Regions from separate parts of the Bradyrhizobium sp. CCGB12 genome, predicted to be linked through region 3. Evidence: predicted binding sites of a transcription regulator. Region 3 holds the regulator's gene; each other region holds the start of a gene.
What was found. The regulator PhoB, encoded in region 3, activates phosphate uptake and scavenging genes when phosphate is short. The targets are predictions, from matches to a motif close to TGTCATNNANCTGTCAT.
Positions count from the first base shown of each region.

Region 1: the regulator PhoB is predicted to act here: its motif matches at 2,795-2,811, upstream of NLM27_RS06360 (UDP-2,3-diacylglucosamine diphosphatase).
Region 2: the regulator PhoB is predicted to act here: its motif matches at 2,637-2,653, upstream of NLM27_RS19185 (Orn/Lys/Arg decarboxylase N-terminal domain-containing protein).

Region 1 covers NZ_JANADO010000001.1:1,365,358-1,371,325, forward strand. The annotation lists gene NLM27_RS06350 (PAS domain-containing sensor histidine kinase) at 1-1,535, opposite strand, end outside; gene thiD (bifunctional hydroxymethylpyrimidine kinase/phosphomethylpyrimidine kinase) at 1,828-2,628, shown strand; gene NLM27_RS06360 (UDP-2,3-diacylglucosamine diphosphatase) at 2,835-3,647, shown strand; gene NLM27_RS06365 (glycosyltransferase family 1 protein) at 3,661-4,704, shown strand; gene NLM27_RS06370 (threonine/serine dehydratase) at 4,831-5,814, shown strand.
Region 2 covers NZ_JANADO010000001.1:4,070,328-4,076,295, reverse strand. The annotation lists gene NLM27_RS19190 (GNAT family N-acetyltransferase) at 1-231, opposite strand, end outside; gene NLM27_RS19185 (Orn/Lys/Arg decarboxylase N-terminal domain-containing protein) at 238-2,592, opposite strand; gene NLM27_RS19180 (xanthine dehydrogenase family protein molybdopterin-binding subunit) at 2,694-4,895, opposite strand; gene NLM27_RS19175 (xanthine dehydrogenase family protein subunit M) at 4,903-5,919, opposite strand; gene NLM27_RS19170 ((2Fe-2S)-binding protein) at 5,916-5,968, opposite strand, start outside.
Region 3 covers NZ_JANADO010000001.1:6,652,566-6,658,533, forward strand. The annotation lists gene NLM27_RS30490 (Hsp33 family molecular chaperone) at 1-192, opposite strand, end outside; gene argF (ornithine carbamoyltransferase) at 437-1,360, opposite strand; gene NLM27_RS30500 (aspartate aminotransferase family protein) at 1,360-2,568, opposite strand; gene NLM27_RS30505 (GcrA family cell cycle regulator) at 3,038-3,550, shown strand; gene phoB (phosphate regulon transcriptional regulator PhoB) at 3,799-4,506, opposite strand; gene phoU (phosphate signaling complex protein PhoU) at 4,529-5,245, opposite strand; gene pstB (phosphate ABC transporter ATP-binding protein PstB) at 5,257-5,968, opposite strand, start outside.

The DNA.
Region 1 (5,968 bases), 5.3 Mb from region 3:
GGCAGGTAGATCCGGACCGTGGTCCCAAGGCCCGTCTCGCTGTAGATCGAGACATGGCCGTCGGATTGCCTGGCGAAGCCATAGACCATGCTGAGGCCGAGGCCGGAGCCCTTGCCGACCTCCTTGGTGGTGAAGAACGGCTCGAAGGCGCGCGCGATGACTTCAGGCGTCATGCCTTCGCCATCGTCGGTGACAGAGATCATCGCGTAGCTGCCGGAGGCGACTTCGGGGTGCAGGACGCGATAGTCGTCGTCGATCGCGGTCAGCTCCGTGCTCAGCGTCAAATGTCCTCCTGATGGCATGGCATCCTGCGCGTTGAGCGCGAGATTGAGCACGGCGGATTCGAGCTGGGCGCGATCGGCAAAGGCCATGATCGTGCCGGAGCCGGAGCTCGTCCTGATCTCGATGTCCTCACGCAACGTGCGCTTGAGCAGCTTGAACATGGAATCGAGCAGGCCGCGGCAATCGATCATCTGCGGCTGGAGCAGCTGGCGGCGGCTGAATGCGAGCAGTCGCTGCGTCAGCTCCGCGCCCCGTTCGCCCGACTGGCAGATGTCGTCGGCAAACCGCTTGAGGTCGGGCCGCGCCTTGAGCTGCTCACCGAGGTGCTCGGCGTTGCCGATGATCACAGTCAACAGGTTGTTGAAATCGTGAGCGATGCCGCCGGAGAGCTGACCGACTGTCTCCATCTTCTGCGCCTGCTGCAGCTGCTGCTCGGTCAGCTTGCGCGCGGAAAGGTCGTGGATGATGCCGACGAAGATCAATTCGCCGTCCTGCCGCGCCTTTCCGACCGACAGGTCCATCGGAAAGGTCGATCCATCCTTGTGCAGGCCGACGGCCTCGCCGCCGGTCGCGAAATGCTTCGTGCGGCTGCCGGACTCTGCGCCCGCCCCGGGCATCAGCATCCTGGCGTCCTGGCCCATCACCTCGTCGGCCTTGTAGCCGAACAGGCGCTCGCAGGCCGGATTGAACAGCAGGATGCGATCCTGCTCATCGAACAGGATGACGCCGTCGACCGCGGTCTCGACGATGGCGGTGAGGCGCGCCACGCTGTCGCGCATCGCGCGCTGGGCCTCGCCGACCTGCTGGAGCAGGAGCGTCGCGTCCCGGCTCTTGATTTCCTCTTCCTCGAGCGCGGCCTGGACCTGCTGGAGCTCGAACGGAGAGGGAATCGTCAGGATCCTCGGCAGCAGCGGCCAGAGCGCAGCGGCGGTGAAGACGGACGCGACCGCCGTTGCCGCCTTGACGAGGCCCTCGATGCCATAGATCGGGACCCAGAGCGTGTAGATCGACAGCACATGGGTCAGGCCGCACGCCATGATGAAGATTGCGAACGCCCAGTAGACCCAACCGAATTTGAGGTCGCGCCGCTTGGTGACGAGGATCGCGAGGGCAAACGGAATCGAAAAATAGGCGGCCGCGATGCAGGCGTCGGAAACGACATGGAGCCAGATCAATTCGGGTTCCCACAACAGGCAGATGCCGTGCGGCGACAGCATCGAGGAGTCGAGGAGACGTTCAAGATAGGCCCACATAGTTCCACCCGGGAAAACGTGCGAGCCGGGGGCGGCTCGCGCAATTGGCGTCGCTGGACGATTTCACCACCTAACGTCTCACTCATCGGCGAGGACGCCAAGGGCAGGCTATCAAGGCTATGGCGAGGCTCGATTTTTCAAGCCCGCGCGATTGCGGGGGCGACGCCGCCGGTCGCAGACGCATGGCGCCGCCGCGAATCATCGTCGCTGCACCTCGTCGCGCTTGCTGGGGTTCCACGGTCGCGCTAGGACAGGCCATGGCGACGTCCGTATCAAGCAAATGCATCCCGCGATGACGACCCCGGTCGCACTCACCATCGCCGGCTCCGATTCGAGCGGCGGCGCCGGCATCCAGGCGGACCTGAAGACTTTTGCCGCGCTCGGCGTCTATGGCGCTTCCGCCATCACCGCGCTGACGGCACAGAACACGCGCGGCGTCACCGGCATCCACGCGGTGCCGGCGGATTTCGTCACCGCCCAGATCGATGCGGTGTTTTCCGATCTCGATGTCGGTGCTGTGAAGATCGGCATGGTGGCCCAGGTCGCCAGCATCGACGCGATCGCGGCCGCGCTGTCGCGCTGGGCGCCCCGCCACGTGGTGCTCGATCCCGTGATGGTGGCGACCTCAGGCGACCGGCTGCTGGCCGCCGAGGCCGTCGCAGCGTTGCGCACGAGGCTGATACCGCTGGCCTCGGTGATCACGCCGAACCTGCCCGAGGCCGCCGCGCTGCTCGACGAGCCGGTCGCGGCTAGCGAGGCCGCGATCGAAAGCCAGGGGCGCCGCCTGCTGGCGCTCGGCTGCCGTGCAGTCCTGGTCAAAGGCGGGCACGGCGAGGGCGAGGAGAGCACCGACTATCTTGTCGATGCCGACAACACCATCGCGCTGGCTGCGCCCCGCATCGCCACTGGGAACACCCATGGCACCGGCTGCTCGCTGTCGTCGGCGGTCGCGGCGGGGTTGGCCAAGGGCGACAACCTCGAGCAGGCCGTGCGCCATGCCAAGGCCTGGATCAGTGCGGCGATCGGAGCCGCTGACCGTTTCAGCGTCGGTCACGGCCACGGGCCGATCCATCATTTCCACAGATTCTACTGACGCCGGCTTTGCGCGGCCCGCTCGTTAAGCAAAATCAATGCGGTTCCCGTATCCTTGCGGGGACCCCTGCGGCGCCATGTCGCCTGATTGTCGCATGCGACTGATATTCGCGGGGCAGGGCGAGGCAAGCGTGATTCGTATCTGAGGGTGCCTCAAGGGTTCAATCGGTCATCCCCCTGTCACGGGACATTGTTACAGGCTGGCGCATGGGAAGTTACGATGTGAGTGACGAGAGCCCGGAGCGGCGCTTTCGCACGTTGTTCATCTCCGACGTTCATCTCGGAGCCCGCGGTTCTCAAGCCGATCTTCTGCTGGACTTCCTGCGCTACCACGATGCCGACACCATCTATCTCGTCGGGGACATCGTCGACGGCTGGGCGCTGAAATCGAGCTGGCACTGGCCGCAATCGCACAACGACCTCGTCCAGAAGCTGCTGCGCAAGGCGCGCAAGGGCGCCAAGGTCATCTACATTCCCGGCAATCACGACGAATTCCTGCGCAACTATTACGGCACGCATTTCGGCGGCATCGACGTCGTCGAGAACACCGTCCATACCGGCGTCGACGGCAAGCGCTATCTCGTCATCCACGGCGACATCTTCGATCTCGTGGTGCAGAACGCGCGCTGGCTCGCCCATCTCGGCGACAAGGCCTACGACTTCGCGATCCAGATGAATCGCTTCGTCAACTTCTTCCGCCGCCTGTTCGGCGTGCCCTATTGGTCGCTGTCGCAATGGGCCAAGCAGAAGGTCAAGAACGCCGTCAATTATATCGGCGCGTTCGAGCAGGCGCTCGCCGCCGAGGCGCGGCGCCACGATGCCGACGGCGTGATCTGCGGCCACATCCACTACGCCGTGATCCGCGACGAAGGCGGCATCCGCTACATGAACTGCGGCGACTGGGTCGAGAGCTGCACCGCGCTGGTCGAGCACGACGACGGCCATTTCGAGATCATCACCTGGGCGGATCAATTGCAGAAGCCGGCACAAGTCCCGCAGGTCGCAGCCAGAGCTGCATAACAAGGGCCGCTTGATGCGCATTCTGGTCGCGACCGACGCCTGGCACCCGCAAGTCAACGGTGTGGTTCGGACGCTGACCAAGCTCGCTGACGCCGGCCAAAGCCTCGGCGTCGAATTCAGCTTCCTCACCCCACAATCGTTCCGCACCTTTGCGATGCCGAGCTATCGCGACGTGCGTCTGGCGATGCCACGCCCGGCGCGGATCGCAAAGCTGATCGAGGAAGCGCGTCCGGACAGCATCCACATCGCGACGGAAGGGCCGATCGGCCTGATGGTCCGCCGCTACTGCCGCCAGCGCAAGCTGCCGTTCACGACCAGCTTCCACACCCGCTTTCCCGAATATGTCCGCGCCCGGGTGCCGGTGCCGAGCTCGCTGATCTGGCGGGCGCTGCGCCGCTTCCACAGTCCCAGCCGCGCCGTGATGGCGGCAACGCCCGCGCTCGCTCGCGAGCTCGGCGAGCGTGGTTTCGACAATGTCGTGCTGTGGCCGCGCGGTGTCGACACGCATCTATTCCATCCTCGTGCCATCGATCTGTGCCTGCCGGCGCCGGTGTTCCTGTCGGTCGGACGCGTGGCGGTGGAGAAGAATCTCGAGGCCTTCCTCGATCTCGACCTGCCCGGCACCAAGGTCATCGTCGGCGACGGTCCGGCGCGTGCCGCGCTCGAAGAGGCCTATCCCGATGCGATCTTCCTCGGCGAGAGGCACGGCGAGGCGCTGGCGGAAATCTACGCTGCGGCCGACGTCTTCGTGTTCCCGAGCAAGACCGACACGTTCGGCCTGGTCCTGCTGGAAGCGCTCGCGAGCGGCCTGCCGGTGGCCGCCTTCCCGGTGAAGGGGCCCCGCGACGTGATCGGCAATGCGCCGGTCGGGGCCCTCGATCACGATCTCCGCAACGCCTGCTTCGCGGCGCTCGACATTTCGCGGCAGGACTGCGTCGCCTTCGCCACCAACTACACCTGGGAGGCTTCGGCCCGGGCCTTTGTGGACAGTATCGAGGCGGTGGGCGCGGTGCTGCCGGGCCGGAACGGCGCGGAACAGGCTCGGTTTGTCGCCTGACGGGGATAGATTCATGTTTGACGCGTTTTCTTGACGCGAACCGGTGTCCACTTCGCTCGAAAACGCTTCTGAATCCTCGCGTGGAGGTGTCTTGCCCGGGCCTCATCGGCCGCGATAAAGTCGGCCATGACCGAACAGCTCCTCCCGGTCGGCCCCGCCGACATCGACGCCGCAGCGCGCGTGATCGCGCCCTACGCCATCCGCACCCCGCTGTTGTCCTTTCCCGTGCTCAACGAGCGCGTCGGCGCGAAGGTCTTCCTGAAGCCGGAGATGCTTCAGCGCACCGGCTCCTTCAAGTTCCGCGGCGCCTTCAACAAGGTGTTCTCGATCCCGCAGGACAAGCGCGCCGGCGGCGTCGTCGCGTTCTCCTCCGGCAATCACGCCCAGGGCGTGGCGGCGGCGGCCAAGATCCTGGACATGCAGGCGACCATCGTGATGCCGGCGGATGCGCCGCTGTCGAAGCGTGAGCGCACCAAATCCTACGGCGCCGAGGTCGTGCTGTATGATCGCGACCGCGACGACCGCGAGGCGATCTCGCGCGGCATTGCCGAGAAGCGCGGCGCGACGCTGGTCAAGCCGTACGACGATCCCTTCGTGATTGCGGGGCAGGGCACTGCCGGCCGCGAGATCGCGGAGGATATGGCGGGCTTAGGCCTTGCCCCCGACATCGTGGTGGCGCCGGCCTCCGGCGGCGGCCTGATCGCTGGTGTCGCGACCGCCGTGAAGGCGCGCTATCCGCTAGCCGAGATCGTCGTGGCCGAGCCCGAGGCGTTCGACGATCACGGCATTTCGCTGACCGCAGGCCACCGCGAGCCGCATCCGCCGGCCGGCCGCACCATCTGCGATGCGCTGATGGCCCTGATGCCCGGCGAGATGACGTTTGCGATCAACAGCAAGCTGCTCGCGCGCGGCGTCACCGCATCGGACAAGGAAGTCGGCGCGGCCGTCGCCTTCGCCTATCGCGAGCTGAAGCTCGTGGTCGAGCCCGGCGGCGCGGTCGGCCTTGCCGCGCTGCTCGCCGGGCGCCTCGACGTCGCCGGCAAGAACGTCGTCATCGTGCTCTCCGGCGGCAATGTCGACGCCGATCTGTTCGCCGAGCTGGTGGCCTGAGTTTCTGATCGTTTGAAACTCAAAAGGGGCAGAGCGTTGGCGCTCTGCCCCTTTTGTTTTTGTCGATTGGCGGCTTCGTACTTTCCACTTGCTCGGTGCAACCTCTCCCGCTTGCGGGGGAGGTCGGCGCGAAGCGCCGGGTGGGGGCTTTCTC
Region 2 (5,968 bases), 2.6 Mb from region 3:
GACCTCGCCGCGAAAAGTCGCGACCAGATGCGGCAGGCGGGTCTGCTTCAGGTTCTTGCGGCGGTCGCGCAGATCGTCCGGCTCGGGCGCGCCGGTTCCCTCGACATCGCGCGGGACGCCGTTGCGGACGTGATGGCGGTAAATTGCCAGCATCGCCTCGACATCGCTTTCGCGTGACGGCCGGACCAAAACCTGTTCGTCAGCTTCGCGCGCAATTGCTGTTTCGTTCATCGGCACCTACTCGGCAACGACGTAAGTGTAAAGCCCGATGCGCCCGTTCGCATCGATCTCCTTGTAGACGCCCTGGATTTCCACGTCGAACCCCGGAAACGTGTTGAAGCAGGTCTCGAACATCTTGAGATAATCGATCATGGGCTTCGCCCGTTCCGTAAGCCTTTCGCCCGGAACGATGGTGGCTATGCCCGGCGGGTAGACCACGAAGGGCGTGGTGGCGATGCGGCCCGCGATCGCTTCGATCGGAAGATAGTCGACATCGTTGCGGAACAGGTAGCGCGCGGCATCGCGGGGCGACATCGCGATCTCGGGCATGTGCTCGGGCATGAACTGCCGCGCCTGGAGCGCGCTGACGTCGGCAGCGCGGAAGAAGCGGTGCATCTCGCCGCAGAGGTCGCGCAGCCGGGCGCCGGCATAGCGCGCCTGCCGTCGCTGGTAGAACTCGGGGATGACGTCCGCCAGCAACGCGTTGTCGTCGTGCAGCTTCTTGAAGGCGACGAGGCCGGAGATCAGCGTCCCCGCCTTGCTCGCCTCGACGCCGGGTGTGAGCAGGAAGAGCAGGGAGTTGAGGTCGTTCTTCTCGGGGACGATACGGTTCTCGCGCAGATATTGCGCCACGACTGGTGCGGGGATGCCGTGCTCGGCATAGGCGCCGGTGCGATCGAAACCGGGCGTGAGCAGCGTCAGCTTGTTCGGATCGGTCATGGCAAAGCCTTCGCTGAGACCAGGGAAGCCATGCCAGGTGCTGTCGGGGGAAAGCTGCCACAGCGCGGTATTGGTGGCGAGTTCGTCGGTGGACAGCGTTTCCCACGCGACGTTATGCGCGGTGCCGGGGCGGCTGACGTCGGGAATGGCGACGCGGTCGGGAACAAAGGGTTCGAAGAACCAGCGGCGGTCCGGATTCTGCTCCTTCTCCTCGAACTCCCGGCGCATCGCGCGGATCTTCTTGCGTAGCTCGATGCCGAGGCGGATCGTATCGTCCCACAGCACTTCGCCCGAGCGGCCCTTCATCATCTGCGCGCCGACGTCGAGCGAGGCGAACAGCGGGTAGAACGGCGACGTGGATGCGTGTTGCATGAAGCTCTCGTTGAAGCGGCGATGCTCGACGCGCCGCTTCTGGCCGCGGATGTGACGGTCCTTGATGTGGATCTGGGAGGCCTGCGAGAAGCTCGCGAGCTGCTTGTGGGTGGATTGCGTCGCGATGATGCCGGGCGCCTCGGGCGGAAGGTTCGCAAGTCCCATCGCGAAGCGGCCGGCATAGAGCGGGTGGAACTTCATGAAGCCGGCCCAGGCCTCGTCGAACAGGATGTACTCGCAGAGATGGCCGATGCGTTTCAGGATCATCTCGGCGCTGTGGATGGTGCCGTCATAAGTGCATTGCTCGACGACGGCGACGCGGAACGGCCGTTCCTTGCGCCAGGCGTCCTTGTCCGTGACCAGGGGATGGTTACGGATCGCCTCGCGCAGGGTCTTCTCGTCGAGCATGTCCCAACGCATCGGGCCGATCAGGCCCCAGGCGTTGCGGATGGTCGGCACGTAGATCGGGACACCGCCATTGATCATCAGCGCGCCGTGATGGGCGGCCTTGTGGTTGTTGCGGTCGAACAGCACGAGATCGCCGTCGGTGACGAGCGCGCCGAGCGCGACCTTGTTCGAGGTCGAAGTGCCGTTGAGCACGAAATAGGTTTTTTCCGCGCCGAAGATTTGGGCTGCTTCCTTCTGCGCCTTCAGCGCGGGACCTTCATGGGTGAGCAGGTCGCCGAGATCGAGCACGGAATTGTCGAGGTCGTCACGGAACACGGACTCGCCGAGATGCTCGACGAAAACCCGGCCGATCGGGCTGCGGTTATAAAACACGCCGCCATTGTGCCCCGGGCAGGTCCAGAGCTGGTTGCCTTCCTCGGCATAGTCGACCAGCGCGCCGAAGAACGGCGTCTTCAGCGTCTCGGCGTATTGCTTCAAGCGGCTGATCAGGTTCTTGGCGATGAAGGTCGGCGTCTCCTCGGACAGGAAGACGTAGCCGTCGATGAAATCGAGCACTTCGACCGGCAAATCCTCGAACCGCTTGCGACGGATCAGCAGGATGATCGGGAAGTCGAGGCCCCGGCGTCGCATCAGATTGATCAGTGCTGAGGTTTTGCCCTCGAGCCCCTTCTTGCCCCAGTCCACCACCATGCAGCCGATCGCGGCGTCGGTCTGCACCGCCATCTCCGCATCCTCCAGCTTGCGGGCCCGGACCACCTCGAAGCCGGAGCGCTGGATCTCCTCGATGATCTGGTTGAAACGGACGCCCTCGAGATCGTCGGCGTCGAACACAGGTGCGGCGAACAGGAAGTTGAAGCGCTTGAAATAGTCCATGTGGGGTCCCGAATGTGCAGGAGATACAGCTCTCGGCACATTCGATGACAATTCGATGACAAGAACCTGAGTGCCGCGGGAGGGTTCGAGTGCCTGCGGCCTCAGTCCAGTATTTTGTCCAGTGTGACCGGGAAACGCCGGACGCGTTTGCCAGTCGCGTGATAGACCGCATTCGCGATCGCCGCAGGCACACCGACGATGCCGATTTCGCCAAGGCCCTTGACGCCCAGCCTGTTGATGAGATCGTCGGGCTCGTCGACGAAGATGACGTCGATGTCGTGAACGTCGGCATTTACGGGAATGTGATACTCGGCGATGTTCGCGTTCATGATCCGGCCGAAGCGGTGATCCATCACCGTCTCCTCGTGCAGCGCCATTCCGATTCCCCAGACCACGCCGCCCATGATCTGACTGCGGCCAGTCTTGGTGTTCAGGATGCGCCCGGCCGCGACCGCGCTCACGACTCGCGTGACGCGGATGACGCCGAGCTGCTCGTCGACCTTGACCTCGGCGAAGACTGCCGAATGGGTGTTGCGCGCGTGCGACTTGTCCTCTGCGAAATGATTGAGCTTCTGCTTCTCGATGCGCTCCAGCTTGCCGTGGCGCATCGCATCGGCGATCGAGACGGCGCGGACCTTGTCGGCGGCCTTGGCGATCGTGCCATCGACAAGGATCACGTCGGGCACATCGACGCCGCCGAGGGGCGAAGCAGGAATCGCCTTGGCGAGACGCGCGAGCTCCTGGCGAATGTCCTCGGCCGCGCCCAGCACGGCGTGCGCGCTCGACGCCGCCATCCAGGAACCTCCTTCGACCGGGGCCTGTGGCAAGGTCGAGTCGGCAAGCTTGACGTCGATATTCTCGATCGGCAGCCCGAGTGCGTCGGCGGCCACCTGTGCGACGATGGTGTAGGTGCCGGTGCCGATGTCAGACGCGGCGCAGGATACCTCGGCATGGCCGTTCGATGTCAACACGATGCGAACTGCAACCGGCATCTGGAGGGCTTCCCAGACGCCCGTCGCCATGCCCCAGCCGACCAGTTCCTTGCCATCGCGCATGGAGCGCGGGGCGGAATTGCGCCGGGCCCAGCCGAAGGCTTCCGCGCCGCGTGTGTAGCATTCGCGCAGCTGCTTGCTGGTGTAGGGCAGGCCTTCGCTCTGGTCGCGGTCCGAATAGCACTTCAGCCGCAGCTCGATCGGATCGAGCTTAAGCGCAACGGCCAGCTCGTCCATGGCGCATTCGAGCGCGCAGACACCGGATGCGGCGCCGGGCGCGCGCATGTCGCAGGGTGTGGAGACGTCGAGATCGACGAGCTTGTGGGAGTAGAGGCTGTTCGGGCTCTTGTACAGCTGTTCTGCCCAGCCGCTGTCATTGCGCGAAAAATCCTCGTAGCGCGAAGTCACGGCGGTGGCCTCGTGCGTGACGGCATCGAGCGTGCCGTCGGGCCTTGCGCCGAGCGCGACGCGCTCGATGGTCATCGGGCGGTAGCCGAGCCCGTACATCTGCTGTCGTGTCAGCACGACACGAACGGATCGCTTGAGTTCGATCGCGGCAAGCATCGCCAGCACCACCTGGTACTGCGGCCGCAAACCGGATCCGAAGGCGCCGCCGACATAGGGCGAGACCACGCGGAGATCATCGGGCTTCTTGTTGAACACGCTGCATAGATATTTGTGGACGTTCTGGACGCCTTGCGTCTTGTCGTAGACTGTAAGCCTGCCGCTGCCGTCCCGGACCACCGTGGTCGCATAGAGCTCCATCGGGTTGTGATGCTCGTTCGGGAGGACGTAATCCGCCTGGTGTCGTACGGCGGCTCCAGCTAACGCCGCAGCGGCGTTGCCGCGCGGCTTGTGCGGCTGGTCCACCTTGCCGGTTCTGCCATGTTCGGATTCGAGATCCGTCGCAAACGCCTCCTGCTCGTATTCAACCCGAACGCGGGTTGCGGCGAACTTGGCGGTCTCCCAGTCCTCAGCCACGACCAGTGCGATCGGCTGGCCGTTGAACTTGATCCTGTCGTCATAAAGGGGACGGAACGGCGAACCCTCCGGGGCGACCTCGTCCCTCCAGGCTTCGTCCTTGTCGGCGAGGGGCGGGCGATGCGCATGGGTGAGCACGTCGACTACGCCCTTCACGTTCAGCGCGTCGCTGGTGTCGAGGCGAGCGATGCGCCCGCGCGGAATGGTGGCCTCGACGACGAAGCCATGGAGGAGACGGTCTGTTGTGAATTCGCCGGCATATTTGGCGGCACCAGTGACTTTGGCCCGGCCATCGACCCGCGACGTTGGTGTTCCGACATAGGCGTTCATCGGGCCCTCACGCGATCTTCTTGTGAGCTTGTGATTGGGGCGTGGCGCTTGCGGCCTGCATCAGCGTACGCACGACGGCTCGGCGCGCGAGCTCGATCTTGAAGCCATTATGCGAGCGAGCGGTTGCTCCCTGGAGCAGCAGATCCGCGGCGCGCCCAAAATGATCCGGCGTTGCCTCCTGGCCGCGTAACGCCGCTTCGGCCTCGAGGCTTCGCCAGGGCTTGTGGGCCACGCCGCCGAGCGCAAGGCGCGCTTCGCTGATTGCGTTGCCCTCCAGTTCGAGCGCGGCTGCGACCGAGACCAAGGCAAAGGCATAGGAAAGCCGATCGCGGATCTTCAGATAGCTGTAGTTCTTGGCAAAGCTGTGCGGCGGGAGCTCGACTGCGGTGATGATCTCGCCGCTGCCGAGATTTGTATCGACATGAGGCTTGGCCTCTGGAAGCCGATGGAAATCGGTCAGCGCGATGGTGCGCTGACCGGTGCGGCCTGCGATGTGCACGAGCGCGCCGAGCGCGGCCAGCGCCACGCTCATGTCGGATGGATTGGTCGCGATGCAGGACGTGCTGGTGCCGAGGATTGCGTGGTTGCGGTTGAGGCCATCGAGTGCCGAGCAGCCGGTGCCGGGGCTTCGCTTGTTGCAAGCCGTCGTCGTGTCATAGAAATAGGCGCACCGCGTTCGTTGCATCAGATTGCCGCCGACCGAGGCCATGTTGCGCAGTTGCGCGGAGGCGCCGGCCAGGATGGCGCTGGCGAGCAGTGGATAGCGCTGCTCGATCAGCGGATGGTAGGCGAGATCGGAGTTCGGCACCAAGGCGCCGATGCGCAGGCCGCCGTCGGCGGTCTCCTCGATATCGCGGAGCGGCAGGCGGGAAATGTCGATCAGCCGGGAGGGCTGCTCGACATTTTCCTTCATCAAGTCAATCAGGTTGGTGCCGCCGGCAATCAGCTTTGCGCCGGGATCGGCGGCCAGCAGGCGGATGGCGTCGGCGATATCGGTGGCGCGGGAATATTGGAAGTTGTTCATGGCCGGCCCATTGCCTGCTGGATCGCGGCGACGATGTTCGGATAGGCGC
Region 3 (5,968 bases):
CTTGCCGACGGGGGCGGGATAATCGTGCTTGGTGAGGATCTCATCGAGTGCCGGACCGAGCCGCACCAGGCGGCCGCGCACGTCGAGCGCGTCGACCTCGTAGGGCAGCACGGCGTCATCGATCGGAACCGCTGATGGTGCGCGAACCGGGCCTTCAGGCCCGGTTTTCATGTCAGGGGATTGGGAAACCATGGGCGTTATCTGGTGTCGGAGAGCGGGAATGGAAGGGGGCGTGAGCCGGCGTGTTCCGGATGCTGATTTGATCACATACGATACAACAAACTCAGTGTCGTCCTGGCGAAAGCCAGGACCCATTGCCCCAGGGAGAAGTTGTGGCGCGAGCTGGCAATGACCAATCGTCGCCAAACCAAAGCCGGTGGTAATGGGTCCTGGCCTTCGCCAGGACGACGATCCGATTTTATGCGACTACGCCGCCCTACTTCACCGCGTCAAAGCACCAGGCCAGAATGCCCTTTTGCGCGTGCAGGCGATTTTCGGCCTCGTCGAACACGACCGATTGCGGGCCGTCGATCACCTCATCGGTGACCTCTTCGCCGCGATGGGCCGGCAGGCAATGCATGAACAGCGCGTCGGGCTTGGCCAGCGACATCAGCTTGGAATTGACCTGGTAGGGCTTGAGCACGTTGTGGCGATGTTCACCTTCCTTGTCGCCCATCGACACCCAGGTGTCGGTGACGACGCAATCGGCGCCCTTCACGGCGGCCTCGGGATCCGTACCGAGCACGATCGGCGCATTCGTCGCCTTGATCCAGTCGCGCATCACCTTCTTCGGTGCGAGCTCCGGGGGCGTTGCGACGTTGAGCTGGAACTTGAAGCGCTCGGCGGCGTGGGCCCACGACGCCAGCACGTTGTTGTCGTCGCCGGTCCAGGCCACCGTCTTGCCTTCGATCGGGCCGCGATGTTCCTCGTAGGTCATGAGGTCGGCCATCACCTGGCAAGGGTGCGAACGGCGCGTCAGGCCGTTGATGACGGGCACGGTCGCATGGGCCGCAAGCTCCAGCAGCGCCTCGTGATTGAGGATGCGGATCATGATGGCGTCGACATAGCGCGACAGCACGCGTGCGGTGTCGGCGATGGTCTCGCCGCGACCAAGCTGCATCTCGGCACCGGTGAGCATGATGGGCTCGCCACCGAGCTGGCGCATGGCGACGTCGAACGACACCCGTGTCCGCGTCGAGGGGCGCTCGAAGATCATCGCCAGCGTCTTGCCTTCGAGCGGCCTGACCGGCTGCTGCGCCTTCTGCTTCGCCTTCATGGCGGAGGATGCGGCGAGCATGCGCTTGAGCTCCGACAGCGGGAGCTCGTTGATATCGAGGAAGTGCTTTGGCGACTTGCTCATCAGCTGGCCGTCCGCTTGCTCTGGCCGGCCGACAGCGCGGAGCAGGCACGCTCGAGCCGCTCGACACTGTCCTCGATCTCCGCTTCGGTGACGATCAGAGGCGGCAGGAAGCGCACGACATTGTCGCCGGCGCCGACGGTGAGCAGTTTTTCGTTGCGCAAGGCGGCAACGAGATCCCCCGAAGGCACGACAGCCTTGATGCCGATCAGGAGACCCTCGCCGCGAACTTCGCTGACGACATCGGGATGGCGATCGATCACGGAGGCGAGCTTCTGCTTGAGCAGCAGCGACATCTTCTGCACGTGGTCGAAGAAGCCGGGCTTGAGCATGACGTCGAGCACGGCGTTCGCAGCGGAGATCGCGAGCGGATTGCCGCCGAAGGTCGAGCCGTGCGAGCCGGGCCCCATGCCGGAAGCCGCCTCCGCGGTCGCCAGCACCGCGCCGATCGGGAAGCCGCCGCCGAGCGCCTTTGCCAGCGACATCGCGTCGGGTGTGACGCCGGTGCGCCTGTGGGCGAAGAGATCGCCGGTGCGGCCCATGCCGGTCTGCACCTCGTCGAACGCGAGCAGCAAGCCCTTCTCGTCGCAGAGCTGACGCAGCGCCTTGAGGAAAGCGGGCGTTGACGAACGCACGCCGCCCTCGCCCTGGATCGGCTCGATCAGGATGCCGGCGGTCTGCGGACCGATCGCCTTCTTCACGGCTTCGATGTCGCCATGCGGGACCTGGTCGAAGCCGTCCATCGGCGGACCGAAGCCCTCGAGATATTTTGCCGATCCCGTCGCAGCCAACGTCGCCAGCGTGCGGCCGTGGAAGGCGCCTTCGAAGGTGATGATCCGATAACGTTCCGGATGCCCCTTGGAGAAGTGATGATGGCGGACCAGCTTGATCACACCCTCCAGCGCTTCGGCGCCGGAATTGCAGAAGAACACGAAGTCGGCAAAGCTCTCATTGCAGAGACGGGCCGCGAGCTTCTCGCCATCGGGGCTCTGGAACAGGTTGGACATGTGCCAGAGCTTCGTTGCCTGCTCCTGCAGTGCCTTGACCAGCGCGGGATGGGCATGGCCGAGCGCATTCACCGCAACGCCCGACGTGAAGTCGAGGTAGCGATCGCCATTGGTCGCGATCAGCCAGCAGCCTTCGCCGCGCTCGAAACCAAGGTCGGTCCTGGCGAAAACGGGAAGCAGATGCGGCGCGGCGCTGTTGGTCATGACCATCACTTGGATGTTGCACTTGGATGTTGAGACCTGCCTGGCGTGCCTTACGCAGCGCACCATTGACCGGTCCGGAAAACGAAACGTGCCGCCTTTTAAGGGCGGCACGCGTCACTATCTTATGCCTGGCAAGACGGGTGTCAATGCCGCCCGAAAAGCCTCGCGAAACGCTGAATCCGTAGTCTTGCGGTGCCGATTTTGCGGGGTTTTCACCACGGAACATGTGGAAGCGAGTCGGCGGACTCTTGCGCGGGAGTCACGCCATATTGTAGCGTTTGGCCTGTCAGATACGACATCTCGTGCAGCGGTTCTGATCCCAAGAGTCCTTATGTACCGGCGTAAACGTTCGGGCGTCAGTCACGCGCCCGGCGAGCCTTAAGGGATTCTGGCGGCACGGGTTTTTCAAGGCTTAGGCATTCGTTGTGAGGCCCCAGGATGGCTGGCCGGCAGCGAGGGAAAGGGTGCAATGACGGTTTTGACCTGGTCCGACGATCGCGTCGAGCAGCTGAAAAAGCTCTGGGAGGCCGGACTTTCGGCCAGCCAGATCGCGGCCGAGCTCGGCAATGTGACCCGCAATGCCGTGATCGGCAAAGTGCACAGGCTCGGCCTGTCCGGCCGCGCCAAAAGTCCTTCCTCGGCCGCGCCCCGGCCGCGCAAGGCGCGTCCGGCGCAGCACATGATGCGAGTGACCCGCCCGATCTCGCGCGGCAACACCGCGCTCGCGCAGGCCTTCGAGGTCGAGGTGGAGGCCGAGCCGGTCACCTACGACAACGTGGTGCCGATGAGCCAGCGGCTGTCGCTGCTGGAGCTGAACGAGGCGACCTGCCACTGGCCGGTCGGCGATCCCTCGAGCCCGGATTTCTTCTTCTGCGGCGGCAAGGCGCTGTCCGGCCTGCCCTACTGCGCCCAGCACTCGCGCGTCGCCTATCAGCCGGCCGCGGATCGCCGGCGTGCACCGGCCAAGCCGAGCACGCGGTGAGAATTTTCTGAGATCAAGACGGCAGCCGTCACGCGATGACGGCTCCGCACATTCGGTGTCGTCCCGGACAAGCGCGCCTCAAGCGCGCGTAGATCCGGGACCCATAGCCACAGGGCGCAATTGTCGCGCGAAGTGGTCACTCCGAGTCTTCGCCAAACTACTCCCTGTGGCTATGGGTCCCGGATCTGCGCTTACGCTTGTCCGGGACGACACCTGAGTGCGTGACGACGACAGATCGCCAAAAGAGCTTACGTCTGCTCCGCCTTCGCAAAGCGATCATCCAGCGCGTACCCTGCGCCACGGACCGTGCGGATCGGGTCCTGCTCGCGGCCGAGATTGAGCAGCTTGCGCAGGCGGCCGATATGGACGTCGACGGTACGCTCGTCGATGTAGATGTCGCGACCCCAGACGCTGTCGAGCAGCTGCTCGCGTGAGAACACGCGGCCGGGATGCTCCAGGAAGAACTCCAGCAGGCGATATTCGGTCGGGCCGAGATCAATCGGCCGGCCCGAGCGCGCCACGCGGCGCTTGTCGCGGTCGAGCTCGATGTCGCCATAGGCGAGCACGGTGGCAAGCCGCTCCGGGCTTGCGCGCCGCAACAGACCCTTCACGCGCGCCAACAGCTCCGGCACCGAGAACGGCTTGACGATGTAGTCGTCGGCACCGGTCGCAAGACCCCGCACCCGCTCGCTCTCCTCGCCGCGCGCGGTGAGCATGATGATCGGAAGCTGCTTGGTCTCGGGACGGGTGCGCAGCCGCCGGCACAGCTCGATGCCGGACAGTCCCGGCAGCATCCAGTCGAGCACGATCAGATCGGGGATGTGTTCCTTGAGGCGGGTGTCGGCATCGTCGCCGCGCATCACCGTCTCCACGTCATAGCCGTCGCCTTCGAGGTTGTAACGAAGAAGCTCGGTGAGAGCTTCCTCGTCTTCAACCACCATAATGCGTGCGCCCATGTGGTCGTCGCTCCTTACGTAATCAGGTATTCGGGACCGTCGTGGCGAAGGTCGTCATGTCGCCCTTCGGCCGCTTGTCGGTGATCGCCTGCCCCTCGATCATGTAGAACACGGTCTCGGCGATGTTGGTGGCGTGGTCGCCGATCCGTTCGATGTTCTTGGCGCAGAACATCAGGTGGATGCAGAACGAGATATTGCGCGGATCCTCCATCATGTAGGTGAGGAGCTCGCGGAACAGCGAGGTGCAGATGGCGTCGACTTCCTCGTCGCCCTTCCAGACTGCCATCGCCGCCGGTAGGTCGTGCGCGGCATAGGCATCCAGCACCGACTTGACCTGCTGCTCCACGAGGTCGGTCATGTGCTCCAGGCCGCGGAACAGTTTCAGCGGATGGAAGTCCGTCTCCAGCGCTGCGACGCGCTTGCCCATGTTCTTGGCGAGGTCGCCGATACGCTCGAGATCGGTGGCGACGCGCATGGCGCCGACGATTTCGCGCAGATCCACCGCCATCGGCTGGCGGCGGGCGATGGTGAGCACGGCGCGCTCCTCGATGCGCTTCTGGAGCGCGTCGAGCTCGGCGTCGATGGTGACGACGCGCTGACCGAGCGCAACGTCGCGGCGGATCAGCGCGTCGACGGAGTCGACGATCATGCGCTCGGCAATGCCGCCCATCTCGGCGACCAGGCGAGTGAGCTCCTGGAGGTCGGTGTCGAAGGCCTTAGCGGTATGTTCAGTACCCATGTCCCGTCTCCTCAGCCGAACCGGCCGGTGATGTAGTCCTGCGTGCGCCGATCGCTCGGCGACGTGAAGATCTTGCTGGTGTCGTCGAACTCGATCAGCTCGCCGAGATACATGAAGGCGGTCTTGTCGGAGACGCGCGCCGCCTGCTGCATGTTATGGGTGACGATCGCGATCGTGTAGTTCTCGGACAGCTCCTGGATCAGCTCCTCGACCTTGGCGGTCGAGATCGGGTCGAGCGCCGAGCAGGGCTCGTCGAACAGGATCACCTCAGGACGCACCGCAACCGTGCGGGCGATGCAGAGGCGCTGCTGCTGGCCGCCGGAGAGCGACAGGCCGGAGGCGTTGAGCTTGTCCTTGACCTCGTTCCACAGCGCGCCGCCGCGCAGCGCCTTCTCGACGCGGTCGTCCATCTCGGACTTCGAGATCTTCTCGTAGAGGCGGATGCCGAACGCGATGTTCTCGTAGATCGTCATCGGGAACGGCGTCGGCTTCTGGAACACCATGCCGACGCGGGCGCGCAGCAGGTTGAGGTCCAGCCTGGGGTCGAGGATGTTGGTCTGATCCAACATCAACTGTCCCACGGCGCGCTGCCCCGGATAGAGGTCGTACATCCGGTTGAAAATGCGCAGCAGGGTCGACTTGCCGCAGCCCGACGGGCCGATGAACGCCGTGACGCGGTTGGTGCCAAGCGTCAGGTTGATGTTCTTCAGCGCGTGGTGCTCG